4 regions of the Marinomonas mediterranea MMB-1 genome follow, and region 4 is predicted to be linked to each of the others. Evidence: predicted binding sites of a transcription regulator. Region 4 holds the regulator's gene; each other region holds the start of a gene.
The links. Region 4 encodes PhoB, which activates phosphate uptake and scavenging genes when phosphate is short. Its sites were predicted from a motif close to TGTCATANNNNTGTCANA; they were not measured.
Positions count from the first base shown of each region.

Region 1 (8,188 bases), 440 kb from region 4:
GCAAATCGACCGAACACCTTTTGACTTGTCACTTTTTCAATGCCGTTTTGGGTGATTGTTACCTTGTCGCCTGCTTGGATACCTATACCGGAAGGTAGGCGTTTATTTCCCAATCTCAGATTGCCCTTGTTGTCGAGGTAGGCGAGACTTGAAAGTTGCCAGTTAGTAGAAGAGGCTCGATGTTCTCGACTTACATCTGTACTGTAGAACGCGCCATTAAAGAAATAGCCGCTGACAGCGAGCCTGTCACCGATTGAAATGTTAGGCCAATTACCTGGCGCTTTAGGGTCACGAAAAACGGCTTCCCCCAATATGGTTAATGAATCATCAGTGACTTCTTCAACCTCACCAATCAATGCGTGTTGTATCTGGATTTCTTTCGCAAACCAATCGCTATCAACCTTATGACTGAGTACGGCGACCTGTTGTCCTAACCTTAGGTCCGTCTCGTTTGCTTTCTTTCCATCGATGGTAATCAACGTATGTTCATCAAGCTCTATTTCTAAGCCATTTACCCAAATGCTGCCGAATTCGGTGATGGTGCCGATAATTCCCGTGCCGCCAAGGCCACGATCGTCTGCCAAGCCTGTTCCGCCTAATCCTCGGTCATCGACTGTCGCCTTACCTGTGCCACCGAGGCCTCTGTCATTACTGGCGCCGACCAGCATAAGCAATGAAATTGAAACAAGCAGGAGCTTAATGAGCTTAGGCATTTTTTTGATCCTGCGCTGTTTGAGCGCTCACGAGGGAGGATTCTTCTTCCCGGAAAAAATACGTACCGAGAATAAATCGGTGATGATTGTTAAGTGTGTCTTGATCGTCTCTTTCTGCTAGTTGCTGCGCTTGTTTATTTAAAGCAAGTAGGAGGCTATGGCTTCCCTCGTGCGCCGTTTTTTGCAGTTCATCTACAGATTGTTTAGATAAGCGGTTGTAAAAGACGGAGCGCTCAGGAAAGGGTGATCGAGTGTTGTCTAGATTGTGTTCGCAGGCCGAAATATGATCGGCGGTGTTGCGGGCAAAGAAACTCATTTTGGTTTCTAAATCGTCACTTGGAAAGAGCGCTTCCAAGTTGAGTTTTAATTTGGCGCCGGGTTGCTCGACGAGTAAGCCTCTGCGCAGCCACTCATCGAATAAGGTTCTGGGACGTATATCTAGACTGACTTGTTTGACTAAGGTGTCAAATGACTTTTCTCCATGTCGATCCAGTTCCAACGGATGTCCCTGAGGATCTAAATAGCCACTGTCACCTAACCAAATACTGAGTACTCTTGATGTGATCGAGTGCTTGGTTGTTAGGTGGCTTGATTCGTCTACTTCGTCAGTGAGTCGTTTAACATCTTTACGGTGTACGCCACTGACAATACTAATTCGGCTTTGAGTTACTTTTTCATTGTTCAGTTCTAACGACTTCTTTACTTCTCTTACGTAAGCATCTTTAGTCAGTTCCGCAAATTCAGGGAAGCTAACGCCATATCGAATCGCCAAGCGAGTAAGTGCCCCTAAAACACGCTTTAAGGCGATGCGAACTAGGTTTTTAGAATTTGTTTCGGCGCAGTTTGGATCTTGTGCTGACATATTGTGTAAGGTGTTCTGTCGATAGCTTAGTGACTAAGTCTAATCTCGTGTGGGAAAAAGTGCCACATATAATGAAACGGCATATAATCCATAATATGATTGAAGTTTAAGCCACACAGCTTTTAAAAAGTTTTAAAAAGGAAAACACGTGAAATTCCCAGTTTCTTTACAGCAAGGGCGCTTAATCAAGCGCTACAAGCGTTTTCTGTCTGATATAGAGTTAGACAGCGGCGAGATTATTACGGCGCACTGCCCGAACACAGGCTCAATGAAACGTTGTCAGCAAGAAAGCGCACGAGTTTGGGTATCGAAAAGTGATAATCCAAAACGTAAACTTGCTTATACGTGGGAGTTAGTTGAAGTTGATGAGCGGTTTTTAGCCTGTATCAATACGGGTTACCCAAATAAATTGGTGGGTGAGGCGATTAAAGGTGGAGTAATCCCCGAGCTGCAAAATTACAATGAGATAAAGGCCGAAGTGAAATATGGGCAGAACAGCCGCGTAGATTGGCTCTTGTCTAATGCGGAAAGTGAGTGTTATGTCGAGGTGAAAAGTGTCACTTTACTTGAGGAAGATGGTCAAGGTTACTTCCCTGACGCGGTGACGGAGCGAGGACGAAAACATCTTTATGAACTCACTTCGATGGTGGAACAAGGTAAGCGCGCTGTATTGTTCTTTTGTGTCAGTCATACAGGGATTGACTCGGTAACACCAGCAGCACATATTGATGAAAAGTATGCGCAGGCGTTGAAAGAGGCGGTACAAAAGGGGGTTGAGGTTATTGCATACCGTGTCGACATTACGCCAGAGCAGATGAAAGTACTAGAACCTGTTCGAGTGATTGTCTAAAAATAAGGGCTTGCGCGTTTTACCTATGAGGAGGAATTTCACACTTTCTTGAAAGGTTTGCTCATGCTGTCTTAACACTTCGTTGCAAAGTCGTTGTCTCTATTGTCTAGGTTCGGTGTAGAATAGCGCCCCAATCAAATTTGCCTAAAGGGTCAGATCATGGCAGACACGCATTACCGCCACATCCAAGAGCATTTTAGTTATCTAATTCGCAAAAATGTGCTTCAAGCAGGGGGGAAACTTCCTTCAGAGCGTGAAATTGGAGAGCAGTTTAACCTGACCCGAGTAACGGTAAGGCAAGCGCTACAGAATCTTGAAGCGGAAGGTCTGATTTACCGTGAGAATCGCAAAGGGTGGTTTGTGACGCCTCCTGCAGTGACCTATAACCCTGCCGCACAACTTAGTTTTAACCTATATGTTTCAGAGCAAGGTTTTGCGCCATCGACGGAAAAAATTGAACAAGTTGTCGAGCCTGCGTCATTGAAAATCGCTCAAAAAATGGGCATTAAAAAAGGGTCCCCCGTTCTTTTTTTGCATCGCCGACGGTTTATCGATAAGCGTCCGGTCTTAATCGAAAGAATGTACATCAATATTGCGTATCTTCCGGGCATTGAAGATGAAGATCTTACTCAATCACTGAGCCAGTTACTGAAGAACAAATATGATCTTTGCTACCGTGATATGGATCTTTCATTTAAATCCACCTCACTGCCCGAAGAAGCGGCTAAAGATCTTGGTATCGCATCTGGTCAGCCTGGGCTGCATGTTGAGCGAGTGAACTACATTAACGGCAATCAAGTGTTGGAACTCGATTACGAATTCTGGCGACATGATGCCGTTAATATCGCAATTGAAGTGCGCGAATAGTCTCTTTCTATCATTTTGTTTTGTCCTCTAATGGCTTTCACACAAAAGTGCTTTGTCATCCTCATAAAGTGTCGCATGAATTGAATTCGACACTTTTTCTTTTATTCCCTTCTATTTTCCTTAAATTTCACGTGATAGTGTGTTTTTTACACAATTAAAAAGTATTTCTTGTCATATTGATGACATAAAAGGCTGTTATCTTTTACTTGTCTTCTGGTCTATACCAGTATATTTTAAAAATAGACAGTTTGAAGTTAGGTTCTCTGATTAAGTTTTTTGACCGATTTGGCGATAATTGATTAGAGGCCTAATAGATTACTTGAATCGGCGCCCTTTAATGATTGGAGAAGTGAAGATGAGCAAGAAAAACTGGATGCATCGTTTAGCTGTACTAGCGGGTATCACTACTGTATCTGTTGCAGCGCATGCAGCGAAAACGGAACTTACTGTATACACAGCAGTAGAAGCAGAAGACTTGAAAAAGTACGCTGCACGTTTTAACCAAGATCACCCAGATATTAAAATCAACTGGGTTCGTGATTCTACTGGCATCGTTACCGCGAAATTGCTTGCCGAAAAAGAAAACCCACAGGCAGATGTTGTTTGGGGACTTGCTGCAACCAGTTTGATGTTGTTGGATGGCGAAGAGATGCTGCAATCCTACAAACCAAAAGGTTTTGAAAAACTTTCTCCAAAATTCCGTGACAATTCAGCAGAGCCTGTATGGACAGGTATGGACGCTTGGATGGCAGCGGTATGTTACAACACGGTCGAAGCGGAGAAGCTAGGTCTACCAAAACCGACTTCTTGGCAAGATCTAACAAAGCCTGTCTATAAAGGGCATATCATCATGCCTAACCCGAATTCTTCAGGTACTGGATTTTTGGACGTCAGTAGCTGGCTACAAATCTTCGGTGAGGAAAAAGGCTGGGAGTATATGGATGGTCTACACCAAAATATCAGCCGCTACACACACTCAGGCTCTAAGCCTTGTAAGCTAGCAGCAGCGGGTGAAACCGCCATTGGTATTTCTTTTGCTTTCCGTGCAGCAAAATCGAAGAAGAAAGGCGCACCGCTTGATATCGTTTTCCCATCTGAAGGTTTAGGTTGGGATATGGAAGCGACGGCCATTATTAAAGGTACCGATAAGTTAGAGGCTGCTCAAACACTGGTTGACTGGACTGTCTCTAAAAAAGCAAATGAGATGTACAACAAAGGTTACGCAGTGGTCGCGATGCCGGGTATTGCGAAGCCAGTTAAGTACTTCCCAGAAAACGCTGAATCTCTAATGATCGACAACGATTTTGGTTGGTCAGCTGCAAACCGAAAAGTCATCTTAAAAACATGGCAAGAGCGTTATGACAGCAAAAGTGATCCAAAATAATCACTGATCTAACTTTATGCCTCAGTCATTGAATGATGCTGGGGCATTTGTTTTACCGCACATAATATAAAGGTACCCCTATGAGCAGCACTTATTTAGCGCTTAATAATATTCATCAAAAATTTGGCACGCATCTCGCCTTAAACGACGTATCTTTGGATGTGGCTGAAGGCGAATTTGTTTGTTTTTTGGGGCCTTCTGGGTGCGGTAAAACCAGTTTACTTCGTATTATCGCTGGGCTTGATTTACCAACCGGTGGACAGGTTAATCAGGCTGGCAAAGACATTACGTATGCACCTGTTAAGCATCGTGATTTTGGTATTGTATTTCAGTCCTATGCCTTGTTTCCAAACCTCACAGTAGAGGACAACATTGCATATGGGCTTGTTACTCAAAATGTTTCGGCGCAAGAGCGACGAAATAGAGTAAAAGAGCTGCTTGCTACGGTCGGCTTATCGGGTAGTGAGCGCAAGTATCCTGCTCAACTTTCTGGAGGGCAACAACAACGTGTTGCATTAGCTCGTGCTTTGGCAACGTCACCTGGGCTACTTTTGTTGGATGAGCCACTTTCTGCTTTGGATGCACGTGTAAGGGCGCATCTTCGTCAAGAGATAAAGCAGCTTCAAGAAAAGCTAGGTGTGACCACGATAATGGTAACCCATGACCAGGAAGAAGCGTTGACCATGGCAGATAAAATTGTCGTAATGAACCACGGAATTATTGAACAGATTGGCTCTCCCCAAACGGTCTACAGTCAGCCAAAATCTGCGTTTGTGGCGTCATTTGTCGGTGAAATGAACTTCTTACAGGCGGACATCGCTGGCGACCACTTACTTAAATCGGGAGATCATACGATTGAGTTTGATGGACAACTTGGACAAAAGAAAAATGCCATTCAAGTTGCCATTCGTCCTGAAGATGTGCGTTTTCTTGCTCAAGGGCAGGATCAAAACACCTTTACCGGCCGCGTTGCTCACACTGAGTTTTTAGGCTCCCGTGTGCGATCAACCTTGAAGCTAGATGGTATTGAAGCGCCTTTGTTGGCCGACGTCTCTATGAATGAAATGGCAACACTTAACATTGAAGCAGGGCATTCAGTTATTTGCCAGTTACCAAAAGATCGCTTGCATGTATTTGAAGGGGTGTAATGATGGACGCAACTTCTTCTGCTAGTGGTTCAAGTGCTTCTAAACGCCCTCTTTTTGGTAAAAAGAGCCTTGATGAGTGGTTACTTGGTGGCGTTCTCGTCGTTGGTATTATTGCTCTCTTTATTGGTATTGTACTGCCGATATATTCTTTGTTATCGAAAAGTGTTCAAAACAAGGCGGGTGATTTCGTCGGTCTAGATAACTTTCTGACCTTTATTTCAACACCGAGTTTATCGAGTTCTATCGGTAATTCTGTTTCGATTGCCATTGTCTGTACCATTATTGTGACGTCATTGGCTTTCATGGCAGCATACGGCCTGACACGAACAAAAATCCCGCTTAAAGGCTCCTTTCGTCTGATTATGGCACTGCCAATTTTGGCACCTTCTCTCTTACCTGCTATCAGCCTAGTTTACCTATTTGGTAATCAAGGGATTATGAAAGAGTTGCTAATGGGGGAAAGCATATATGGCCCTATTGGTATTATCATTGGTTCGTGCTTTTGGACATTTCCACATGCCCTTATGATCATGGTAACGGCACTGAGTAATACGGATGCTCGTTTATATGAATCGGCTAACGTATTGGGCGCTTCTCCCATGCGAACCTTTTTTACGGTCACTTTACCCGGTGCGAAGTATGGGATTATCAGTGTCGCTTTTGTCGTGTTTACTTTGGTGATCACCGACTTTGGTGTACCAAAAGTGATCGGCGGGCAATTTAACGTGCTTGCGACAGACATTTATAAGCAGGTTATTGGTCAGCAAAACTTTGAAATGGGGGCTGCCGTCAGTGTAATTTTGCTGCTTCCAGCAATCCTTACTTTTATTACTGATCGCTGGTTACAGCGCCGTCAATCTGCTTTGCTAACATCAAAAGCGGTTCCTTGGGTTGCGCCAAAACGTCCGCTGGTGGATCGCTTCTTCCTAGTGACCATGCTTATTTTATCTGCGATTGTGGTCGGTATCATTGCCATGGCAGTGTACGCCTCTTTGGTCACCTTTTGGCCATACAATCTAACCTTATCTTTGAATAATTATCAGTTTGACCTGATGGACGGCGGTGGTTGGGACAGCTACTGGAATTCCATTGAAATGGCGTGTTATACCGCTGTGATTGGTACTGGCTTTATTTTCTTCCAGTCTTATTTAATTGAAAAATTGGGTGGCTATAAAGTGATCAAATGGTTCTTCCATTTATTCGCTATTCTGCCGCTTGCCGTACCTGGGCTGGTTCTTGGTCTTGCTTATATCTTTTTCTTTAATGGGCCAAATAACCCGTTAAACGGCATCTACGGCACAATGACTATATTGGTCGTTTGTACAATTAGTCACTTTTATACTGTGTGTCATTTGACCGGAACGACTGCGCTGAAGCAAATTGATCCAGAGTTCGAGGCCGTTTCTGCTTCTCTTAAAGTGCCGCAGATCTTTACGTTCTGGCGTGTATCGTTACCGGTTTGTCTGCCTGCTGTTCTAGACATTGCGAGCTATTTATTCGTGAACGCCATGACAACGGTATCGGCTGTTGTATTTTTGTATTCGTACAATACAACGCTAGCCTCTGTTGCTGTGTTAAACATGGATGACGCCGGTGATATTGCTCCCGCTGCCGCGATGGCCGTTATGATCATGATGACCTGTATGGTTGCTAAGATAGTGCATTGGTTTGTTGGTGACGTGTTATTGAAAAGCTCTCAACGCTGGCGAGTACGTTAGTGTTGGAGGGTTACCTTAGTCAACAGCTGAGTCAACGAGTTAAGTCTACTAAGCTGATAAACACATGACCATAACGGCGATTGTCTTAGTGTTGATCTCTGCTTTTATGCACGCGGGCTGGAATTATTTCGGTAAGAGCTCCAGTCCGTCCGTGCCTTTTTTCTTTTTTGTATCGATCGCAGGCGTCGTGGTGTTTTCTCCTGTATTGGTATGGCAGTACGAGCTGCTTCTTTCTATCGATGGGGCCATTTTGGCGCTGTTGTTTGTGACGGGCTTTTTCCAAGCGCTTTATTTGTGGGGGTTGTCAGAAGCCTATAAAGCCGGTGACATGTCTGTTGCTTATCCTATTGCTCGTTCTTCACCGTTAATTTTGGTTTGTATTTCCAGCTTTGTTTTAGGTCGTCAGGACAGCGTTAGTGTGCAGGCCATTGTTGGCATTGTATTGATTGTAGCGGGCTGCTTCTTTATCCCGTTAACCAGCTTTAGATCTTTTAAACTGGCTAACTATGTAAATCGAACCACATTATTTGCCTTAGTTGCGGCGTTTGCGACAGCGGGTTATTCATTAGTGGATGATGAAGCAACCAGTTTTATGAGAGCTCTTACGACGCCGTCAGGTGAGTTTGTCGCTTCTGCGTTAGAGATT
Region 1 is NC_015276.1:339,724-347,911, forward strand. Features, by position in the region: gene MARME_RS01650 (DUF5666 domain-containing protein) at 1-713, opposite strand, end outside; gene MARME_RS01655 (DUF6502 family protein) at 706-1,575, opposite strand; gene sfsA (DNA/RNA nuclease SfsA) at 1,724-2,425, shown strand; gene phnR (phosphonate utilization transcriptional regulator PhnR) at 2,585-3,292, shown strand; gene MARME_RS01670 (putative 2-aminoethylphosphonate ABC transporter substrate-binding protein) at 3,648-4,676, shown strand; gene MARME_RS01675 (putative 2-aminoethylphosphonate ABC transporter ATP-binding protein) at 4,757-5,824, shown strand; gene MARME_RS01680 (putative 2-aminoethylphosphonate ABC transporter permease subunit) at 5,824-7,542, shown strand; gene MARME_RS01685 (EamA family transporter) at 7,607-8,188, shown strand, end outside.
Region 1: a site for PhoB is predicted at 3,462-3,479, ahead of MARME_RS01670 (putative 2-aminoethylphosphonate ABC transporter substrate-binding protein). Genes of this name have one in related genera too.

Region 2 (8,188 bases), 1.4 Mb from region 4:
CAATTGCTCTTCGATGCGAAGCAATTGGTTATACTTAGACACACGATCAGAACGGCATAAAGAACCTGTCTTAATTTGACCAGCAGCCGTACCGACAGCCAAGTCAGCAATCGTAGCGTCTTCAGTTTCACCAGAACGGTGAGAAATAACGGCAGTGTAACCTGCTGCTTTCGCCATTTTGATTGCTTCAAGCGTTTCGGTCAAAGAGCCAATTTGGTTGAACTTAATAAGGATAGAGTTACCAATTCCTTCATCGATACCACGCTTAAGAATCTTAGTATTCGTAACAAATAGGTCATCACCTACTAGTTGAATTTTATCCCCAAGAATCTTAGTTTGGTAAGCAAAGCCATCCCAATCAGACTCGTCTTGACCATCTTCAATCGATACGATTGGATATTCTTCACACAACTCAGCAAGGTAATCAGAGAACTCTTCAGAAGAGAACACTTTGCCTTCGCCTTTCATGTTGTACTTACCATCTTCATAGAATTCAGAAGAAGCACAGTCCATCGCCAAGGTGATGTCTTTACCTAACTCATAACCCGCAGCTGCAACCGCTTCTTTAATGACAGCAAGCGCTTCGGCATTAGAAGACAAATCAGGAGCGAACCCACCCTCATCACCAACTGCAGTATTTAGACCGCGAGCGGTTAACACTTTTTTCAGTGCGTGGAAAATCTCAGCACCGTAACGTAGCGCTTCACGGAAGTTTGGCGCGCCGACAGGCTGAACCATAAACTCTTGAATATCGACGTTGTTATCGGCATGCTCACCGCCATTGATGATATTCATCATCGGCACAGGCATAGAGAACTCGCCAGAGGTACCGTTTATGTCAGCAATGTGAGCATACAATGGTACTTTTTTAGAAACCGCCGCTGCTTTTGCAGTTGCCAAAGAAACCGCCAAAATAGCGTTCGCGCCAAAAGTAGATTTGTTTTCAGTTCCATCCAGATCAATCATGATCTGATCAAGCTCTGCTTGCGCCGTTGCGTCTTTACCGATTAAAGCGTCACGAATTGGGCCATTTACTGCAGCAACCGCCTTTAAGACACCTTTACCTAGGTAACGGCTCTTATCTCCATCACGTAACTCTAAAGCTTCACGAGAACCGGTAGAGGCACCAGAAGGTGCACACGCTGATCCAAAAGCGCCATCCTCAAGAAATACGTCCGCTTCAACAGTTGGATTACCGCGGGAGTCCAGTACTTCTCTGGCCTTAATATCAACGATTTGACTCATAACAAACCCCTTTATTTAGATGAACCTTCATAAAAATGAAATAGTCACAAACACCTGTTTGCAAAAGTTATTTTTCTTTTCCTGCGAACTTCAGTGCAGCATGAACAAATGCACTGAACAGGCCGTGTCCATATCGAGGTGTAGAAGTAAACTCTGGGTGGAACTGACATGCCACAAACCAAGGGTGATCTTCAATTTCCACCATCTCGACGAGAGAGCTATCGGCTGAACGACCAGAAATCGTCAAACCCGCTTTCTCTAACGCTTCAAGATAATAGTTGTTTACTTCATAACGATGGCGATGACGCTCACTGACAACTGGCTTGCCGTAGGCTTCGAATGCTTTCGTGCCTTCCACCAAGTTACAGTCCTGAGCTCCAAGGCGCATTGTTCCACCAAGATCGGATTCCTCTGACCGGATTTCTTTGGAACCTTCTGCGTTAGTCCATTCAGTGATCAAACCAACGACGGGATTCTCTGTTTTTAAGTTAAATTCCGTGCTGTGTGCACCGGAAAGATTTGCTACATTTCGAGCAAATTCGATGACCGCTACTTGCATACCTAAACAGATACCTAAGTAAGGGGTTTTATTTTCGCGAGCATACTGAGCAGTACGAATTTTACCTTCAACACCACGCTCACCAAACCCACCAGGAACCAAAATTGCATCCATTCCTTCTAGAATAGACGTTCCTTCTTCTTCCACTTTCTCTGAATCAATGTAGTGTAATTTCACTTTCGTGCGAGCATGAATACCAGCATGATCCATTGCTTCAATAAGAGACTTATAGGCATCCAAAAGCTCCATATACTTACCCACCATAGCAATATTAACTTGCTTTTCAGGGTTAAGCTTAGCTTGAGCAACTTTATTCCAAATGCTGAGATCGGCGATATTGCCATCTAGGTTGAAACGATCAACGATTAAGCTATCCAACCCTTGATCCGCTAACATTTGAGGGATTCTATAAATGGTATCCGCATCAGGCAGCGATATTACTGCGCGCTCATCAACATTAGTAAACAAAGCAATTTTCTTACGCTCTGGCGCTTCAATGCTTACTTCAGAACGACATACTAGGACGTCTGGCTGAATACCAATCGAACGCAACTCTTTTACGGAGTGCTGAGTTGGTTTTGTTTTAGTTTCACCCGCAGTACGGATGTAAGGAACCAGTGTCAAATGCATGAACAAGGCACGATGCGAACCAAGTTCTACCTTAAGTTGACGAACCGCCTCAAGGAAAGGTTGAGATTCAATATCACCAACCGTACCACCAATCTCAACCAAAGCAACGTCCGCGCCTTCTGCACCAGCAATAACGCGACGTTTAATTTCATCAGTAATGTGTGGGATAACCTGAACAGTACCACCAAGGTAGTCGCCTCGACGCTCTTTTTTCAGAACATCTTGATAGACACGACCAGATGTGAAGTTATTACGCTTACTCATGCGAGTTGAAATAAAGCGCTCATAGTGGCCTAAATCCAGATCCGTTTCTGCACCGTCATCAGTCACATAAACTTCACCGTGTTGAAATGGGCTCATTGTACCTGGATCGACGTTAATGTATGGATCCAGCTTTAGCATGGTAACTTTCAGACCACGCGATTCAAGGATTGCAGCAAGAGATGCCGATGCAAGTCCTTTACCTAGAGAAGAAACCACGCCGCCTGTGACGAAAATATATCGTGTCGCCATGTGTTATTAGCCCGCCTTAAAATGTATAGAATCGATTGAAATTGAGGTACTTGATAACGCACCTTCAGGACGGGGGGAAATGATAGCATTGAGGGGCGTTTTGCTCAATGAAGCAAAACGCGTTTTATGAAAATAATCGACTACAAATCCAATGTCAGTGTTTTTGTTTTAGCACGAGAGCAACACGCCATAATAAGTTTACCTTCTTGATGCTCTTTGTCTGTTAGAAAAACATCACGATGATCCGGTATACCATCAAGAACATCTGTCATGCAGGTTCCACAGACACCTTCTTCACACGAGACGGGCAGAAACACACCATTATCTTCTAACACTTGCGAAATGGTTTGATCTTCCGCCACGACAAACTCATCACCGGTACTCGATATTTTAACGGTAAAAGCGCTGTCTGTAAGATCTGCCGACTCGTCAATGGGAGCAGAGAAAAACTCACGGTGCAATCGGCTCTCCGACCAACCTAATGTCTTCGCTTCCTCAAGTACAGAAGTAATAAAACCAGCAGGCCCACATACATACAGCTCAGTATCGCTGACCTTATCAGCTAAAACCGCGCGAATATCCATCCGCCCAGAAGAAGGTACTAGACTGTAGTGGAAGTGCATTTTATCAGCAAAGCGGCCACTTTCAAGCGCACTGGAAAACGCGGCATGGCGAGGTGATTTAGAGCAATAATGAAATTCAAACGGCGTACCATAACGAGACAAGGTTTGCGCCATTGGCAACAATGGCGTTACTCCGATACCACCAGCAATCAGCAAAGCTTTTCTTGTCGGACTCACGAGTGGGAAGTGGTTTCTAGGTTCACTTATCGATAAATGCTCGCCTATTGTTAATCCATGCACCTCTTCTGAGCCCCCTCTTGACGCAGGATCTTTTAGCACCGCAATTTCATAATAGCGCTCATCCGCTTGCAATCGACACAATGAATATTGACGAATTAACCCACTCGGCAATGTCAGCTCAATATGCGCCCCCGCATCAAAACTAGGCAGTAAACCTTCATCCGGCCTCCCCAATACAAGGCGAACAACAGAGTCCGCCTCAAGTACAACATTTTTTACTTCTACCGCAATCATCGCTGTTAATCTCCAAAGCAATCCGTGAATTAGAAGGAAATAGTTTGCAAAGGCCTCTCTTCAACCTTTAAATCAGAAACAATGCCATTCTTACTAAGTTTAGACGAGTCTTGCTCTGTGCGAATAAGTCGCTCAATAATTCGTCGAGATTGAACGCCACCCGCATCAATATTCAATTTTAGCAAGTCATAATCAGGAAACGCTTTCAAGTTGACCTGCTGATATTCGAGCACCTCTAGGTCCTCTTGAAAAATACCACCTTGGCCTTCACGAATACTGTCTGTTAATGCCTCATCATCGGCTTTAAAGTTCCGAGCCATCCCCCAGAAATACCACATAGTATCGTCGTTTTCAGGTGTAATAAAATCCACCACAATACTGCTTGCTTTAAACTCTTTTGGAGCGTCGTAGCCGCCCTTGCCCGCATGAGCAACACCAACGTCAATCATGACATTAGACGGAGGAGTGAAACGACATCTCTGCCAACGATCAACAGGGACATCATCCGCCAACCCATTCGCACGCAACGCAGCCTGCCAGAACGGTGGCGCCATAATATTCTCCATATAGCGACTGGTAATTACCTCATCTCCTTCCGATTGCGTTGATACGGGAGACTCATCAATCTCTTTTTGTCCAATACTTGAGGCATGTACATAAGTCTCGTGTGTCAGATCCATTAGGTTGTCGATCATAAGACGGTAATCACACTTAATGTGATACAACCCTCCACCGTAAGCCCAGTCATCACTTTCCGCCCATTCTAGTCGAGGAATCAAGCTCGCGTCCGCCTGAGATTGATCGCCGGGCCATACCCAAATAAACCCATACAGCTCTTCGACAGCATACGCCTTCATACACGGAAAACCTTGAACACGCTGTAATGGCATAGCTTTGGTTTTGCCATCTTCTCCGATTTTTAATCCATGATAACCACAGACAAGCAAACCATCTTCAACATACCCTAATGAAAGAGCCGCACCGCGATGCGGACAAAAATCCAGCACAGCTGCCACCTCATTTGGTTTAGGTCGATAGAAGGCGATTCGCTCTCCACATACCTTTCTACCTAGCGGCTTTTCTAAACCGATTTCTTCTGACATAGCAGCGACATACCATGCATTTTTAGGGTAAGTTTGATTCGTCATCTTAGGCTCCATTGGGCTTTTTGTTCTTATTGGATCCAATATAATCGGAATTGAGCTATTTATCCTATTTAAAAATCCCTAAATGGATCCAATTAATGCATAATCACTCGATAAACACCGAAAAATAAGAAACTATTGGATCCAATAGTTAAGGCAAACACTCTTATGGCAAAATCTGGTCAACAAATTTTAACCACATTACGACAAATGATTCTTTCAGGTGAATTCGCAGCAGGTGCACGGCTGGCCGAAATACCAACGGCAGAAAAACTTGGTGTATCTAGAACCCCCATAAGAATTGCCTTTAGAGCTCTGGAACAAGAAGGTCTATTAAATAAACTTTCAGGGAGAGGTTATGAAGTGAGATCTGTTTCGATTGAAGAAATTGAGGGAGCGGTCGAAGTTCGAGGCGCTCTTGAAGGTCTAGCAGCCAGAAGAGCGGCGGAAAAAGGCCTTACTGAAGAGCAAAAATTTCGCTTCGAGACTCTCTTAAAGATAGGAGATACACTTTTTGAAGGTCACTTTCCCCTAATGGAAACGGACATCGAGCACTATCACGATATGAACAAAGCATTCCATCAACTTATAATCGAAGTTGCAGATAATCAAGCTATTGCGATAGCACTCTCTAGAGATGAGCACATTCCTTTCGCGTCCGTCAGTGCTTTAGCCTATGACAAAAGCAACATGATCGAAGAAACAAAGCGATTCCAGTTTGCACACACCCAACACCACCATATTTATCAAACCATCGTTTCTAAACAAAGCGCTCGCGCAGAAATGATCATGAGAGAGCATGCACACGCTACGTTAGGACACGCTCACAGGTACCACGACGTCGACAAAAAAGAAGGCATAAAACTTATCAAAAATAAGTCACACTGAGAGAGAACTATTTCCTAGAGGTACTTCGAGCATATTTCCACCTTCTTTCATTGGCTGCCCGACCATTTCATCGTATGCACTTTGATGGCATAACACCATCTCACCAACCATTTTTTCAGTAAACAAAGACTGAAGATCAAGTTTGTTGTGGCTGGTTAAGAACCCACCTGAATCTTTATGCACATAGTCTTCACTTCCATCCACGATCACAGAAAGTTGATATAGACTCGATTCAAGAGAATGAATTCGTACTTTATCAAATACATCAATATGCCTTAGATCTGACACCTTCATAGGGTTTCTCCACTAGCAATTCAACAGTTTGGGAATAACATCACACTCAGCCCACATCGCGAAAAGTGCTTATAAACTTTTACGGCAACAAACTGCAAAAGGATCTAAAAAAGCACAAAATAATGAAAAAATGCATTACTACCATGACTTTTTTATGATAAATTTCGCCCTCATTTAGTGCAGAAGAAATGTAAAAGCAAGTCTGTCGCACCAAATATGCACATATTTTGCATTTTTCATCACACAGCTTTTATTCGTTTTTCGCTAAATAACTCGATAGAGATTCCCTCGAAACACTCGTTACATCTCTATTATAAAAATAATACAAGCGTCGAAACGCTATTACTCGGAGACTTTAATGGAAGGATTTATAGACTTTCTAAACGGAATAATTTGGAGCCCTGCTCTTATATACCTTTGTCTAGGTGTGGGCCTTTTCTACTCATTACTTACACGCTTCGCACAAGTTCGCCACTTCAAAGAAATGTGGCGCTTGCTATTCAATTCAAACGAGTCATCAGAAGGGATATCCTCCTTCCAAGCACTTGCAGTCTCATTATCGGGTCGAGTTGGCGTCGGTAATATTGCAGGGGTAGCAGCGGCAATTGGATTCGGTGGTCCTGGCGCTGTTTTCTGGATGTGGGTCGTTGCCTTCTTGGGGGCCAGTACTGCATACGCAGAATCAACACTGGGTCAACTGTATAAAGTAAACGACGGCGGCCAATATCGTGGTGGCCCTGCCTACTACTTTGACCGTGGCTTAGGATGGCGCTGGTTAGGTGTTCTTTTCGCACTCTCCTCTATTATCGCCTGTGGCGTGTTCCTACCGGGCATTCAAGCAAATGCTGTAGGTAATGCCGTTGTTCAAGTATTCGGCGAAGGTAGCATTGTCTCTAGCTCATATGGTGATGTTGGCACAACAAAACTGGTTGCTCTTGCCGTTATCTTGGTCGTACTTGCCTTCATTATTTTCGGTGGCATAAAGCGCATCGCTCACTTTACCCAAATTGTCGTCCCTTTCATGGCCTTGGGCTATATTGTGATGGCATTGATTGTTGTCTTTATCAATATTGACGCCGTACCGGGTATTTTCTCACTCATTGTATCAGATGCATTTACCGCTCAAGCAGGTTTAGGTGCAGCCATTGGCTGGGGTGTGAAACGAGGCGTATACTCAAATGAAGCAGGTCAGGGTACCGGACCACACGCAGCAGCGGCAGCAGAAGTTCAGCATCCTGCGCAGCAGGGGTTGGTTCAAGCATTCTCGGTGTACGTAGATACCCTATTCATATGTACCGCTACTGCGCTCATGATTCTAATCACGCAGCAATACAATGTACAAGGAACACTGCCTGAAGGTCAGTTCCTGATACAAAACGTAGACCCTTCCGTTATCATTTCTTCCCCTGCGTTTACGCAAATGGCGCTTGAAAGCGTGTTTGGAGGAATAGGCCCCGTATTTGTCGGCTTTGCATTGTTCTTCTTCGCTTTCACTACGATTCTAGCGTACTACTACATTGCGGAAACAAACGTTGCTTATTTACGTCAAGCGTTAAAGCTCAACATCCCTCTAACAATTGTAAAACTGGTTATCATGTTTATGGTCGCATACGGCACGGTAAACACGGCAGGCTACATTTGGAACCTAGGTGATGTCGGTGTTGGATTGATGGCGTGGATTAACATCGTGGGTATACTCGTCATATTCTTTATGGCGAAACCTACTATGAAAGCGCTAAAAGACTACGAAGAGCAAAAAGCAAAAGGCGTCGAGAAGTTTACCTTTAACCCTAAAGCACTGGGCATTAAAGGCGCGG
Region 2 is NC_015276.1:1,310,583-1,318,770, reverse strand. Features, by position in the region: gene eno (phosphopyruvate hydratase) at 1-1,245, opposite strand, end outside; gene MARME_RS05930 (CTP synthase) at 1,313-2,947, opposite strand; gene MARME_RS05925 (PDR/VanB family oxidoreductase) at 3,088-4,044, opposite strand; gene MARME_RS05920 (aromatic ring-hydroxylating dioxygenase subunit alpha) at 4,074-5,192, opposite strand; gene MARME_RS05915 (GntR family transcriptional regulator) at 5,358-6,077, shown strand; gene MARME_RS05910 (DUF6482 family protein) at 6,069-6,371, opposite strand; gene MARME_RS05905 (alanine/glycine:cation symporter family protein) at 6,730-8,188, shown strand, end outside.
Region 2: a site for PhoB is predicted at 6,514-6,531, ahead of MARME_RS05910 (DUF6482 family protein). Genes of this name have one in related genera too.

Region 3 (8,188 bases), 590 kb from region 4:
CGGCCAATTCCAGACTCTTTGTATCCACCTACTGGCATTTCAGCTGGTGATGCACCCCATGTATTGATCCAGCAAATACCGGCTTGTAGTTGATTTATCACACGGTGAGCACGCGAGATGTCTTTGGTAAAGATGCCTGCTGCCAAGCCAAATTTCGTATCGTTAGCTCGGCGAACCACTTCTTCTTCGTCTTTAAATGTCAGAACAGACATAACAGGACCAAAGATTTCTTCGCGTACTTGTGGCATGTCGTCAGTACAATCAACGAAGACAGTCGGTGCGACAAATGCGCCTTTGTCTAAACCGTTTTCAGTGACTTGGTAACCGCCACATAAAAGCGTCGCGCCAGCTTCTTTTGCTGCATCAACATAGCCAAGTACTTTCTTCATGTGATCTTTTGAAATCAGTGCACCTACTTGCGTATTTTCGTCAGTAGGATCGCCGATAATCATCGCTTCTGTACGAGTTTTTAGTTCCGCTTTGAACGCTTCGATCATGTCTTCGTGAACAAATACGCGTGTACCATGAGTACATACTTCGCCTTGTGTGTAGAAGTTAGCCACCATAGCACCCGAAACAGCTTGATCAACAGGCATATCTGGGAAGACGATCATTGGGGATTTGCCACCCAATTCCATGGTTACGTCTTTTAAAGAAGACGCAGACGCGGCCATCACTTTTTTACCTGTTCCGACTTCACCCGTAAAAGACACTTTGTCTATTTCAGGGTGTCCGGTGATCATTTGACCAACACGTGCATCACCTTGTACAACGTTGAATACGCCATCAGGTAACCCAGCTTCTGTGTATATTTCTGCTAATTTTAGGGCAGTAAGAGGGGTTTCTTCAGACGGTTTGAAAATCATTGCGTTGCCCGCAGCCAGTGCTGGGCCAGATTTCCACATTGCAATTTGAATAGGGTAGTTCCATGCGCCAATACCGGCACAGATACCAAGCGGTTCGCGGCGAGTATAATAGAAGTTACCTGCGCCGAGATCTTGATAGTCGCCTTGAACTTTGTCGGTTAGGCCTGCGTAATATTCGATTACGTCAGCACCTGTTTCAATATCAACGATGCTGGCTTCTTGAATTGGTTTACCTGTGTCTAATACTTCAAGAAGTGCAAGTTCGTCATTTTTCTCGCGAAGTAAGTCGGCAGCACGTTTAAGAATACGGCCACGTTCTACGCCTGTCATGGCTGCCCAAACTTTTTGACCTTCTTTTGCAGAGTCAATTGCAGCCTGAAGCTCTTTTTCGCCTGCTTGTTCTACGGTGGCGATGACGTCACCCGTTGCGGGGTTAATCGTTTCGAAATGCTCGCCAGTGCTCGACTCAACGTAGCGTCCGTGAATGTATTGCTGCTTATGTGTCATGACTTACCTCGATTTCTTGAATTGCGTGATTTTTATTAAATGACCGTTTAATAAAAAAGAATTGTACCTAAATTCGGTTACATTTTCAGCTTTTCTTCGAACTTAATGTCTTATTATGGCGTTTTTAGGCAGGTTTTAGGGGAGATTCTAATGTGATACAGAGTGTCAAATGCTTAAACGATATAACAGGAGTGTTATGTAACCTACGTCAAGTATTCTTGAGTTGATTGTAAATTGAACAGATATATTGAATGTCTGAGTCTAAACTAAAAGAGTCTCAATAAGCGTATAAGATGGAGGCTAGTATGGACTTAAGAGTCGCAATTTTACTTATATTAGGCTTAATGCTAATTGCAAAGCTCATTTATCTGTCACGAGTGAAAGCCCGTAAAAAGAATGCGCTAAGCAAAGCGTCGCAAACTTGCGAAAAGCAAGAAGGCGAGAAAAAGCACGGCCATCATGCGAACTAAATAACACAATAGAAAGGTACTCTGAGAGCGAGAAATCGCTCTCAGAGTACAGAATGCGTATTATTAAGTTGTCTTATATAGCGGGTATTAAACCGAGATCACGCAGTTAGCATCATGACTAACAGGGCTTTGAGCGTAACCGTCTGCAGATTCATCGTTCATCCAAATCTCACCATCGACTAGATAACGAAATTGGTAGTCGGCATCCACATCTAGATTTAGTGTAGAGGCAAAGACACCTGTTTTTTGCTTACGCATTGGTGTTGCCTTGTCATCCCAGCCGTTAAAATCACCCACGAGAGCGACCTTTTTGGCACCATTCAGTTTTTCAGCAGGAAGCGCAAATTTCACTTTGCACTGAGGTTTGGTTTTAAGATAGGTTTTCTCAATCATTTCCAACTCCATTTTCAACTAATGAGATGAACAGCACATCTAGATAGGCCATGAATACCCTGTCTAGTTATGTCACATTGCCATTACTGCCATCGATCTATAATTCATGTAGCAAGTCTCACGCCAATAAACTGACGCTTTGAGTGTAGACCATATTCGGCTTTTACGATCACGAATCGCTGAATTTTACAAAACATAATGGTTCAACTGATTGCTTTTTGTGCAAATTACTCTGTTTCAGCACAAGGAAGGTGCGAGAACCTTCCTTGTCATGTTACTCGCCTAGATAGCGTTTTCTTTTGGCTTCTTTCACTTTTTTTAGATCTACCAGTACTAACCCGTCCACGCAATAACCAAAATCGGCGTCGACACCAAAGTCTAAGAAGCGCACGCCGCCAGGCTCACACAGTTCGCTGTATTGTTTAAACAAAGTAGGGACGCTGGCTCCCAAATGGCCTAATTGCTCTTTCAGGGTTCTAAAGTCTTCATCGTAGTCTTCACCTGAGAAGATATTATCCAACAGCGGTCTGTGTTCCGCCGTAATTCTATATGGTGTAAACGACGCGGCTAAGAACTCTTTGTCGGCGTAGTACTTTTGATAAAAGTGAACAAGCATGTCCTTCGCCATTTGTGGGTAGCTGTTGCTTAGGCTCACTGGGCCGAACATGTATTGAATGTCTGGGTGGCGATTCAAATAAGCGCCAATACCATACCAAAGATAATCTAGGCTGCGTTTTCCCCAATATTTCGGTTGTACGAAGCTTCGTCCAAGCTCAATACCTTTCGCAAAGTAAGGTTCCATGTCGCAGCTATAGCGGAATAACTCAGAGCTGTAGATACCTTGGTCGGCCCCTTCTTGAAGGTACTTGGATACCTCCCCAATACGGTAAGCGCCAACGATTTCCAGTTCTTCTTCATCCCATAAAACGAGATGACGATAGTAATGATCGTACTTATCGAGGTCTTTGTGTTCCCCCGTTCCTTCGCCGACCTTACGAAAAGCGATTTCTCTCAGACGACCTATTTCCTGCATAACAACGGAGTTTTGTTCGAAGTCGACGAGGTATATTTGTTTATTGTCCTTTGTCGCTCCCAAATGTTCTGCGTTTTTTAGCTCATTTTTTAGGTGTTGACGATTTTGTGGGTGAGAAACCGTTTTTTCAGTTTTAAGAAGCGGTTTTTTCCCTTTTGCGATGCGGTAAAGGTGACGTTTAACGAGCTTGTTTTTCTCTTTGTCGCTCAACGGCAGTTGCGCCAATTCTTGAATCGGTATGGTTTGCCCAACTTGCATTGGAATACGGCGATTGCGCTGGCGAAACATCTCATTTGCAAGCTGAAGTGTTGACAGAGGACGATATAGAATTGAGCTGGTGTAAAACATCATCGAATTACGTCCACCGATGTGAACGGGCAATAACGGGCTATTTGTTTTTTGAGCGATCTTTAGGTAACTACTGCTCCAACCTTTGTCTTTTACGCCGCTGGGAGACAGTCTAGAAACCTCCCCAGCTGGGAAAATAATCACGGCTTCTTCGTTGTGCAAACAGTTCATAATGGCTTTAACTTGCTTGCGTCCTGTTTTACCACCGATGTTATCGACGGGTAAAACTAACCCTTTGAGGGCGTCGAATCCCATCAATAAATCGTTTGCTACGATCTTTACGTCTTGGCGTATTTCACCAATGAGTCGTAGCAAAGCCAAGCCATCGAGTGCGCCAAGAGGGTGGTTTGCAACAATAACGGTACGTCCAACAGCGGGAATATTACGGCGGTCGACCTGTGACACCTGATAGCCAAAGTTGAAATGGTCAAGTACGCGATCAATAAACTCGAATCCAACAGAGTTTTCATTTTCTTCTAGAAACGCGTTTACCTCATCTTCATGGAATAATTTTCTTAATACACTGATGGTCGGACGAGTAATAAGATGACTTCTTTCTAGAAATTGAGGTGACTTATTGGCAATAAGTTGTTCAACCTGAATCACGGCTGGCTCCAAACGTAATCTTGTTCATATTCCAACCAGATTAAGAATTAGCCGTGACAGGATTAAGACGAACGGGTGACAACTGGATGACACTAAGATGTCAAAAATAAGACAGTGTTATAGAGTGGCTATGTTTGAAGATTGCAGGTGAGGTGTGTCGGAAGGGCTTGGAGCACCACTGTCATACAATAAAAAAACTCCCTTGTGTTCGTTCTTAGACAGACACAAGGGAGAGCTGATTTACAGGCGCATAGATTCAGTACAGATGACTGACTCAGTGCCGTGGTTAGGACGCGCTTGGGTGATACTTGCGCACAAGAGGATTCAACAGTCGTGTTATCCAACCTGTGAATTCAATCGGCGCTTCGGTAATCGTTAAACAAATGCATTCCGCATCTTTCGTTACGACCGGCTTGTGTTTGTGGCGCGCGTCGCGAGATATGAAATCCCCTTTCTTGTAGACGCCTGATTCATCAGAAAACGCGCCTTCAAGCACCAAGGTGTATTCGTCGCCTGTGTGGGTATGCGATGGAATAAACGCACCTGCTTTTATGCGCGTCAGAGCGACCTGAGTGCCGTCTTTTTCATTGCTTAACGTGGCAATTTGCACCGCTGGCGAAAGCTTCATCCATTTTAGGCGATCGTACGCGGTTGGAACCAGCTGACGAAGGCTTTTCGGTACCTTGTATTGTTCTTTTAAGCTTGGGTGCTCTTTGGCGCTTAAGTGGCGCTTTTCTATGGCCGTACTTTTAGAGGCCGAGTTCACTTGTACATTATTAGGCTGCTTATCGATCGCTATTTTTGATAACAGATTTGCTTTCAGTTGGTCCAATTGATTGACGCCAGAAGGAACAGACGGAGTTGAAAACAGCTCAGCCCCAACTTGCTCCAATTTACGAACTTGATCGCGACAATGTTTGCAGTGCTCAAGATGCGTTGAAACAGCTAACGCTTTCGAAAGCGTAACCGAGCCTGATGCATATTCAGTCAGTAGATCCAAACTTGGGTGGTAGTGAATCATAATAACTACCTCCTAACGATAACGGTCAGTTTGTTGAGAGCAAGTCTGACTCTCGACTTAATAGTGCCAAGAGGAATGTTTAATTCTTCTGACGCTTCTTTGTGGGTTTTGCCTTCCAGATACACTTTTGCTAATACCTGTCTTTGATCGGATGGAAGTTGCTTTAAACTGCTATTAATATTTTCCTGATCGCGTTTCTGCTGCGCTTCGCGAAACGGGTCTGAACTTTCATCTTCGATGTCATCCCATAAAAATTCAGGGTCAATTCCCGTTTGATAGCGTCCATTTTTTCGCAGATAGTCAATACGAGCGTTCCGAGCAATCGTGAACACCCATGTATTTAAAGACGCCGATTCTGGGTTGTAGGTATGTGCTTTGTTCCAGATGCGTATTAAGACCTCTTGAGCGATGTCGTCCGCCATTAAGTTCGCCCCCGGTTGAGCCGTTAAACAAAAAGCTCTAATACGAGGTACGAAGTGATCAAATAGGCGAGTTAACGCTGCTTGATCGCGATTATTAGCGACCGAGAACATGTCGTCCAATAACGTAATATTACGCTCGTTATTGTTTGTCTGTTCCATTGCATACTCCATCGAAAAGTTCGAGCAAACTGGGGATACAGTTTACTGTTTAACCTCTATACGTCTGTTAGTTTAGCTTGGATCAGTAACTTTTACTTTTAAGATGGATTTGATCCAGAGCTTACTGGAACGCGTATTGATTGTTGAGATCTTTGTTTGACCGCTGAGCTCTTCAATGAGTTATCCAATTCCTTCAATTTACTGAACTAATATTTATGAAACAAATGCCATGATAGAAGCACCTGAGTTAAAAAGTGAACAAGATATTATGCTGGTCGAAAGGTTTAAAGCCTTTTATGAGGATGTTCAGCGTCCACAGCTTGAAAAGATTAGTGATATTTACACTTCTTCTGTGCGTTTCAAAGACCCAGTGCATGAGTTGCAAGGAATTGAGTTCGTTCACGCTTACCTGACTGAAATGAGTGCAAACGTTGAATATGGTCGTTTCGAATATTTAGACCAACTTGTGAGTGAAGATAAGGCTTACATAAAATGGAATATGTACTTTCGTCACCCTAAATTGGGCAGTGATATACATGTCGTTCGTGGCATGACTCAAATCCAGTATACCGATCGAATTTACTTCCATGAAGATGTATATGACATGGGGCAAATGATTTATGAGCATATTCCTGTGATGGGAACATTTGTAAAAATGCTCAAACAACGCTTGGCAAATGTGAAATAAACCGTTTGGCAGGAAGTGAAAACCGTGAATTACGTCGAAGTTAACCGAGAGCCTACTCTATGACGACCCAATACAAAGGCACCGTTTGGATAACGGGAGCGAGCTCAGGTTTGGGCTTTTCTCTGGTTGAAAAGTACCTGATCAAAGGCTGGAAAGTGATTGCTTCCTCACGATCAAAAGGGGCGCTAGAGCCTTTGTTGAATTCAGACGATGGGCTTCATAGTGAGCAAGGTGCGCTGTCGTTTGTTGCATTTGATATCGCTAATGAACAAAGCGTTGATGCCGTCCGAAACGCGCTACAACAAGAGAGCGCCACACTCGATATTGCGATCTTGAATGCGGGTACGTGTGAATACCTTGATATTGACGAACCGGATTGGACGATGATGTCGAAAATGAACCACATCAACTATATCGGCTTGGTGAATAGCGTGGAAGTGTGCCTTCCTATGTTGAAAAAAGCGGATAACCCTTTATTGGTGGGAGTGAGTTCCCAAGCCGTCAACGCGGCTTTTCCTAAAGCCGAAGCCTATGGGGCGAGTAAGGCCGCCATTCGTTACTTTTTATCGTCTTTAAGAATGGATCTGAAGCAATTTAATATTGATGTTTCCTGCATTTTACCGGGTTTTGTCGATACACCTTTAACGAAAAAGAATGACTTTTCTATGCCCTTTTTAATGTCTTCTGAGGTCGCAGCCAATCGAATTTTAGGCGCGCTTGAACGTCGCCCGTTTGAGTATGCGTTCCCAAAAAGATTAAGTGTTATGTTGTGGTTGGCCAGAGCTTTTCCTAAAACTTGGCTAAGATTAAATGCAACGAAACCAAACCCTACATAAAACATTAAATGGCTTTTAATTATTTGATCTAGGAGCAGTATTTTTGAAAATTGCAGTCATCGGCAGTGGTATATCGGGACTTACCACGGCGTATTTAACGAATCGCGAACACGATGTTCATGTGTTTGAAAACGACAGCCGAATTGGTGGTCATACCGCGACTAAAGACGTCACCGTAAATGGAAAAACGCAGTCAATTGATACCGGCTTTATCGTGTTTAACGACTGGACTTACCCAAACTTCATTCGACTGATGACAGAGCTAGGTGTGCAATCAAAGCCGACGGAAATGAGCTTTAGTGTGAGTTGTGAACAAACAGGGCTTGAGTACGGGGGCAGTAATCTCGGCACTCTGTTTGCGCAAAAGCGTAATCTATTTAATCTTCCCTACCTTAAAATGCTGAAGGACATTGTTGCGTTTAATAAAGACGCGATTAGCGATTTAGAAGCGGGGGCATTAAAAGAAGGCATTACATTAGGTGAGTATCTAAAAGAAAAAGGCTACGGTAAAAAGTTTGCGAGTCATTACCTGATTCCTATGGGGGCGGCAATTTGGTCGTCTACCTTAGAAGAAATGATGTCTTTTCCTCTCGTATTTTTTGTACGATTTTTCAAAAACCACGGTTTACTGAGCATTAAAGATCGCCCTCAGTGGCGTGTCATTGAAGGTGGTTCCGCTGCTTATTTGGCGCCACTAACGGCCAGTTTTAAAGATAAAATTCGCACTCAAACGGTAATAAACCGAGTTCAACGTGATGATGCGGGAGCCACGCTGTTTTTTGAAAAAGGGGGGGAGGAACATTTCGATCAAGTTGTCTTCGCCTGCCACAGTGACCAAG
Region 3 is NC_015276.1:491,339-499,526, forward strand. Features, by position in the region: gene betB (betaine-aldehyde dehydrogenase) at 1-1,373, opposite strand, end outside; gene MARME_RS22235 (hypothetical protein) at 1,679-1,843, shown strand; gene MARME_RS02360 (isoamylase early set domain-containing protein) at 1,931-2,236, opposite strand; gene MARME_RS02365 (GNAT family N-acyltransferase) at 2,511-4,223, opposite strand; gene MARME_RS02370 (ChrR family anti-sigma-E factor) at 4,510-5,244, opposite strand; gene MARME_RS02375 (RNA polymerase sigma factor) at 5,250-5,825, opposite strand; gene MARME_RS02380 (nuclear transport factor 2 family protein) at 6,055-6,513, shown strand; gene MARME_RS02385 (SDR family NAD(P)-dependent oxidoreductase) at 6,573-7,349, shown strand; gene MARME_RS02390 (NAD(P)/FAD-dependent oxidoreductase) at 7,393-8,188, shown strand, end outside.
Region 3: a site for PhoB is predicted at 4,298-4,315, ahead of MARME_RS02365 (GNAT family N-acyltransferase). Genes of this name have one in related genera too.

Region 4 (8,188 bases):
GGGGAAATTGTGGAAGCAAATACACCACATGAATTCTTCGAAAACCCACAACACGATCGTACTCAGCTGTTCTTAAGCCAGATCCTAAACCACTAAAATATAAAAGAATTTACATTCTTTTGATAAAGGCCCCTGTTGGGGCCTTTTTTTATAGCCTATAGTTATTAGAGAATTCAATAGATCAAAGAAGGATGCGCTAATTTGACTATGGCACAAACAGAGATGGACCCAACACCAACGCATGTACGCGTTATTCATCTCGCGGACAATAGCGGTAAAGTTCAAGCCATTTTTGGTCAAGACAGTGTCTTAGACCTCACAACGCTCTCACGCCTCACAAAAAGACGGCTGACTCCTTGGTCACGTTTACCAATTGAGGGCGATACATTACTGGACGCAAATAAAACCCCCACTTTCATCGATAAAGCATTGCTTAAAGAAGAGTCCGTCTCATTTCACAGTAAAAGCGACCTGTCTCTAAAGGCAATGAGCGGTCAACAACTTGCCGAGAAACTAGAAGGTAAACTCTCGTATATTGAAAACATCACCTACGCAGGCGAAGCGCTACACTACCCTGCTGCGGGTATGAATGAAGACGAAAAACAAATGCAAACGGCATTGGGTCGTTTCCAATCTATTCGCCTAAAACAGCGGCTTGAAGAAACGTTGGAAATCCCACCATTATCTAACTCCAGCACACATATTATTCAGCTAAGTGCCGACCCCAATGCAAGTTCAGAACAACTTTGTCAAATCGTTAATCTAGACCCAAGTTTGTCTGCTCAGGTGATTAGCTGGGCATCGTCGCCTTACTACGGTGGATCAGATCCTGTTGAATCAATTGAAGACGCCATTATCCGTGTACTGGGGTTTGATATGGTGATGAATCTTTCTCTAGGGTTATCAATGGGTGGGGTGTTTGAGCTACCAAAAGATGGTCCTAAACACTACGACGACTTTTGGTTCAGTGCCGTTTCACATGCGGCTCTGATGGAGTCTCTGGTGAAATCAATCTCCTCAGATCACCCAAAACCTCGGCTTGGTCATGCTTATCTGGCAGGCTTGCTGCACAATTTTGGCTATCTGGCGATCAGTGTTATTTTACCGCCTCATTTTTCTATTTTGTCTCGAAATTTAGAGGCAAATGCACATTTGCCTAGCAACGTTGTTGAGATGCAGGTGTTGCATTTTACAAAGGAACAGTTAGGCGCCTGGTTGCTAAAACACTGGAACATTCCGGCCGATATTTACGGCGCCGTTCGCTATTGCAAAGACGAAGGCTATCAAGGAGAGCATAAACTCTTAGCTAACCTTCTTTATGTGGCAAATCGTTTATTGGATCAACTGCCTATAAGCGAGCATTTACTGGATCAGTTAGGGTTAAACGAAGAAACCGCGTTACAATGTCGCCAGCAGGTCTTAAGCGCCTCCAAAGACCTTAGAGACATGGTAAATTTAATACACGGCAAGACATGACGTTACTCAATAAAAACGCTGCCCGACAATTTGACTACGAATGGCACGCACTAAGCTGCGTCAATCGACAACAGATTCCCAGTAACATTCTTCCTTGGGTGAGTACGCCAGACTCGTTGACGGCAAAGCTGCAACAAGCAGGGTCATTTAAGGTGGAGGTCATTAGCGATTACATTGGCTTACCAACACAGAGAGAGCGTAACCGACTCAACTTACACGCTCGTGAGCAAGCGAGAATCCGTACCGTGTTACTTTACTGCAACCACCACGTTGTTATTTATGGTCGCTCAATTATTCCTTTACGCTCGTTACGAGGCCATTGGCGCTGTCTGTCTAAGCTCGCAGATAAGCCACTTGGTGGCTACCTTTTCAAGAATAAGCAACTTTCACGCAGTCCTATCGAAGTTACTCAGCTTCCCGCTGGATTAATGCAAAACACGGAAGAGAGTTTATGGGCAAGGCGGTCTATTTTCTATGGCTATGGTCCGGGTATCTTGGTTAATGAAGCATTTTACCCTACCATAGGCCAGCTGTAGCGTCGCAGTGAGTAGCACCATCGCGCGCTATCATTGCTAAATAAAATACGATTGAATAAGGTCGTTCGCATCCGACTATGACAACTAGGGCTCGTATAACTCCATGAGTAAACTCTCTGATTACGCCGACCTCACTCGCTTTAACCGACCCATTGGCTCTTTTTTGCTTATGTGGCCAACGCTTTGGGCATTATGGCTTGCGGCGAACGGTTGGCCTGAATGGCACTTAATACTGATTTTCGTATTAGGTGTGTTTAGTATGCGCTCCGCAGGCTGTGTCATTAACGACTACGCAGATAGAAAAGTGGATGGGCATGTAGAGCGAACGAAAAACCGTCCACTCCCATCGGGCCGCGTTGGTGAGAAAGAAGCACTGCTGCTTTTTGCTGTTTTAGCCGTACTCAGTTTTATCCTCGTATTGTTTACTGATCTACAAACCATTGCGCTTTCTTTCGTGGGTCTATTCTTAGCGGCACTGTACCCATTTATGAAGCGCTATACCCACCTGCCTCAAGTGTTTTTAGGTCTGGCATTTTCGTGGGCAATTCCAATGGCCTACAGCGCTCAAGGCGGCAGTTTATTTGATGTGCAGCTGTGGATGTTGTTCGTCGCCAATGTCTTCTGGACGGTCGCGTACGATACCTACTACGCCATCACAGACCGACCGGATGACTTGAAGATTGGCGTAAAATCCACTGCTATTTTATTTGGTCAATACGATCTCTTTGTGATCCTTGTTCTGCAAGGTTTAACCTTGTCATTATTAACTTGGATCGGGATTACATCCCACTTAAACTGGCCCTATTTTATCGGCCTCGCGGTTTGTGTTTTTTGGTTCTTTAAGCAATATAAACAAGGACAACACAGAGATCGCCAAGCTTGCTTTCGTTCATTTTTAGATAACAATCGAGTGGGCTATACGGTCTTTATTGGGTTGGTTTTAAGCTATATAGTCTAAAACCATGTTCTTTTTACGTCTATTCGTGTCTTAATTATGGCATAGTTGTGACATTTTAATGTAACTGTCACATTTACTCGTTTAAATATTCACCGTTCCTGAGATGAGGATAAATCCCGTGACCGGTAAGAAAGTACTAATCATTGACGACGAAGCACCCATTAGAGAAATGATTGCTGTAGCGCTAGAAATGGCTGGCTACGAATACCTAGAAGCCGAGAATGCACAGCATGGACATGAGATCATAGTCGATCACCGTCCTGACTTGATTCTTGTCGACTGGATGATGCCTGGAGGCAGTGGTATTGAATTGACTCGCCGCCTTAAAAAAGACAGCACAACAGCAGAAATTCCTGTGATTATGCTGACAGCGAAAAGCGAGGAAGACAACAAAATTCAGGGACTGGAAGTTGGTGCAGACGATTACATCACTAAACCCTTCTCCCCTAGAGAATTAGTTGCGCGTTTAAAAGCCGTATTGCGCCGCGCAACGCCACAAGGTGTCGACGAGCCAATCGAGGTAGACGGACTGCTTTTGGACCCAATTAGCCAACGCGTTAGCATCGGCAATAAACCACTTGAAATGGGTCCAACGGAGTACAGGCTGCTCAAGTTCTTGATGACGCATCAGGAGCGCGCCTATTCTCGAGCACAATTACTGGATCAAGTGTGGGGCGGCAATGTCTATGTTGAAGAACGCACGGTTGACGTACATATTCGTCGACTGCGCAAAGCCATTGGCAACACTCACGACTCCCTGATTCAAACTGTCCGCGGAACTGGATACCGCTTCTCCTCTAAACGGATTGCTTAGAGACGCATTAACAGATAAACGGATTATAAGACGAACATGAAACGAATCTGGAAACAGGCTCTGCTAAACTGGTTTATTGGCTTAATCGCAACCTTCGCCATCGGTTTTGCGTTAAGCCAGATTGCGATTGCGTTACTGCTGTATGTCTTAATCAGCTTAGCGTGGCAGATGTATCAGCTGTACCAGTTTCACTCGTGGTTACGCCGCTCAGGAAAAGCCTCTCCTCCAGAAACCAGTGGTATCTGGGGAGAAGTGTTCGACGCGGTTTATCGTCTGCAAAAGAAACAACGTAAATCCAAGCGAAAGATGCGCCAAGCTCTAAATCGAATTGAGAACTCAACCGCCGCCTTAAAAGAAGGCGTAATCATGGCGGATAATCAAGGCAATTTAGAGTGGTGGAATAATTCAGCGGGACAATTTCTTGGCTTGGTACGCCCTGTCGATCGCAGTCAAGCTATTACCAATATCGTCCGAAACCCAGACTTCTATCGTTACTTTACCCAAAAGCGATTTGGCGATCCTTTAATCATTAAAAGCCCAGCCAAAGAAGGGGCGTTCCTAGAAATTCAAACCACACTGTACGATCAAAACGACCATCTAATTTTTATTAGGGACGTAACGCGTTTACAGTTGCTAGAACAAATGCGCAAAGACTTTGTCGCCAATGCCTCGCATGAACTCAAAACGCCACTTACGGTGATTAAAGGCTATTTAGAAACCCTAGGCATGTTCAAAGATAATTTGCCTCAGAGTATGCAACGCGGCATTGATAATATGGCCGATCAATCTGAGCGGATGGAAAACCTCATCGAAGATTTGCTGTTACTGTCTCGGCTAGAAAGCAATGACAAGCGAGAAAATGACACTTGGCTTCAGGTGTCCGATATTTTCACTGCCATTGAGAAAATGGCGCAGCCTATCTTACATCCAGACCATACTTTGAGCTTCTCTGTCGAAGAAGGCGCTCAGGTTCATGGCTCCTACAACGAGCTCTACAGCGCATTTTCGAACTTAGTCGTAAATGCTATTAAATACTCGCCAAATGGCGGTGAAATTAACGTAAGGTGGGAATCTGACGACGTCAGCGGTTGTTTCGCAGTACAAGATGAAGGTTTAGGCATCGATCCGCGTTATATTCCTCGACTCACAGAGCGTTTCTTCCGTGTGGACAAAGGCCGAAGTTCTAAAACAGGTGGTACGGGATTAGGCCTCGCCATTGTCAAACACGTTCTTTTACATCACTCAGCGAAGCTACAGATCCGCAGCCAACCTAACTATGGAAGCACCTTCTCTTGCCACTTTCCAGCCAACCGAGTCAAAAACATTACTTCTTTAGACAACGCGTCTGGCAAGTAATCTAAGGTAGAGCACACGACAAAGGCTCTTAGTCGCACTACAAATGTTCTTAGCAATGGTGCCGAGCGTCTTTAGGGCTAACTTTCGAGGACGCTGCTTTTGAGGGTGTAGGCTTGAGATTTATGTAGAAGCGGCGCAATGTTGTTAAGGCGCTAGAGACTTTCAAACAGCGCCTTAACAAACGCTTCTTTTTCTGCATCTTGATCGATCAAGCCAAGCGTCACCGTTAAAAATGCTGAATCATGTTTCTTATCAGTCGTCGCCACGGATTGGATAAAATAGTTCAGGCGGTTCACTTTTTTGTCGAATTCCAAGTCCAGTACGGCCTGCCCAAGCACTTGCGGGATGACATCATCACTTTTAATCAGCACAGTGGCTTCATTTTTAGAGAATTTGACCACCATGCAACGAAATTGCTTTCCCTCGAAGCGCACTAACGTGGGGATTTTCACATCTTTAATTGCTACGTCAGGAGTAGGGGCGGTAGGGTTAACAATTTTAGGCGAACTGTTCTTAGGAGCTTTACTCGCACCGCCCATTAGAACGTCCAAAGAAGCCGTCGCAACGCCGCCTGAGCTTGGCGCCGTTTTTGCCGCCGCTTTTCCATTTGCGCCCGCACTCAACTTCTTTTCAATTCCATGCTTTTTCGCCGCTGATATGATTTTTTGATTCAGCTGCTCTGCCGAAAAAGGTTTGCCTAAATAATCCGTTACGCCGGATTGAACCGCTTCAACGACGTGAGACTTATCGCCACGGCTGGTAATCATCACAAAAGGCACGGCTTCTTTGGCATACTGTGGCTGTTCACGACACCATTTTAACAGTTCAACACCTGTCATCTCAGGCATTTCCCAGTCACACAACACCATATCAAATTGAATTTTTTGAAGTAATTGTTGTGCTTTTCGGCCATTCACAGCCTCTTCCACTGTCGTACCGGGGAAAGATTTTCGTACTGAACGTTTTATCAGATCACGAGTGAATGACGCGTCGTCAACGACTAGTATTTTTAAAGACATGCAAACGCCTGTTTCTATTTCTATATTCGGTTATTGAGTGTTGCTCGTTTTATTCATTGCTCATTGCTACTGGTACACTGACCAGCTCAAAACGATCGCTAAATTGATCTATCCAAAGCAATGTCGCCGCAACAACGGCAATCGGCATAACAAACAGGTTCAAAAGAGGAATCGTTAATCCAGCCATTACAATAAAGCCAAATGTCCAACACAACAAAGGCTTAGTTCGCAGTGTTTCTCTCATTTCTCGAAAACTTAGCTTATGGTTATCAAATGAGTAATCCATGTACTGAACTGCAAGCATCCAAGCAGAGAAAAGCAGTAATAAGACAGGCGCGACAAAGTTAATAACAGGAACAAAAGAAAGCAGCAATAAGATGATCAGCCTAGGTAAAAAGTAAAATAGCTTCTGCAACTCTCGCTGAATCGAGCGCCCCGCAATTTTCATCACTTCACCCATATTGAGGGTCGATTCAAACTGTCTTCCAGTCTCACGTTCCTCAACCTTTTCTGCGAGAAACGCCATAAATGGCGCGGCAATAATATTCACCCCCATTGAAAAGCTGTAAAAAAATGCCACAGCGACAATCGAACCAAATACCAGGTAAAACAGCCAATTTAAAAATGACATCCAACCGGGTAAAAAGCCCATCATATAGTCCACAACAACGCCGAAGTACGACAAGGCAACCATGTATAACAGCGCCATTAAAATCACATTGGCAAGCAAAGGCGCAAGAATAAACAGACGCATTCCAGGCGAGAGGATAACAGGGAGTGACTTAAAGAAAGCACCGACGGCTTGAAAAGGTTGAATGAGCACGATTACACCTTACGAAAAGAATCCATTTGATGGCACAAGAATACCATGGCTTGATATTTGGCTCTATAAAGAAGCTCAAATAGACTCTATCGCGGCGCTTAAATTGACGGAGCTGAATACTAAATTTCAAGCTACCACCGAAAATAAACACCTAATAAAACAACTAATAAAAGCCTTTTTTCATACCTGTATTTTCATGAAACGCATAACCTAATTAATTATTTCGATTGTAGCGAATTGGCAAACTATTGAACTATGAAAGCGCACGGTAGGCCTTGATATATCGAGGCCTGCCAAACTACATAAAAAATGCAAAGGAATAGTATAAAAATTCAAAACCGTTGGCGCTTAACGGCGTTACTCTCAATTACCCTTTCCTGTTTACCGCTTCAAGCAGCGACCATCCCAGAGGGAACCTCTCTTTCGCCAGTTCAAGAAATTGTTAGAAACGGTGGTCAAGAGCCTACCTCTATCGATCCTCAGCTTATTCAGGAGGATGCAGGCTGGATACACGCTTTCGATCTATTTGAAGGGTTATACAGTCAAGATCCCGAAGGAAACCTTGAACCAGGTGTTGCAAGCAGTTACGCCGTTAACGCAGACAATACGGTTTACACCTTTAATTTGCGCAAAGATGCAAAGAGGTCAAATGGTGAACCAGTTACGGCAGAGGACTTTGTTTATGGTTTCAACGCGCGGTTAATCCTGCCACCGCCTCTCCGTGCGCCTGGTACATGCAAATTCCGTCATCGACAAGGTTACCTATTTGCCAATCACCAATGAAAGCGCTCAACTTAAACGCTATCAAGCAGGTGGTTTAGACGTCTCTGGATTTCCTCTCTCTCGCACTTTACGAAGATTAAAAAAGACTTACCAAATGACGTTCGCATCGACCCCATGCTGGGCATCTACTATTATATTTTCAACACTGACGTTGCGCCGTTTAACGATATACACGTTCGTAAAGCGCTACCTTATAGTATTGATAGAGAAATGATCACGAAATACGTATTAGGCACTGGGCAGCTTCCTGCCTACGGCTTTGCTCCAGAAGCCGTCGCTGGCGATACGCCGCCTAAATTTGATTACTCAGCGTGGACACAAAAAGAGCGTGATAACAAAGCAATGGCGCTTCTTAAAGACGCGGGCTACTCCAAATCCAATCCTTTGAGTTTCACTTTACTCTACAACACTAATGAGTTTCAT
Region 4 is NC_015276.1:4,585,709-4,593,896, forward strand. Features, by position in the region: gene MARME_RS20790 (amino acid ABC transporter ATP-binding protein) at 1-96, shown strand, start outside; gene MARME_RS20795 (HDOD domain-containing protein) at 208-1,476, shown strand; gene MARME_RS20800 (chorismate--pyruvate lyase family protein) at 1,473-2,012, shown strand; gene ubiA (4-hydroxybenzoate octaprenyltransferase) at 2,116-2,970, shown strand; gene phoB (phosphate regulon transcriptional regulator PhoB) at 3,089-3,784, shown strand; gene phoR (phosphate regulon sensor histidine kinase PhoR) at 3,821-5,140, shown strand; gene MARME_RS20820 (response regulator) at 5,293-6,159, opposite strand; gene cysZ (sulfate transporter CysZ) at 6,209-6,982, opposite strand; gene MARME_RS22630 (hypothetical protein) at 6,975-7,196, shown strand; gene MARME_RS22635 (ABC transporter substrate-binding protein) at 7,292-7,765, shown strand; gene MARME_RS22640 (peptide ABC transporter substrate-binding protein) at 7,841-8,188, shown strand, end outside.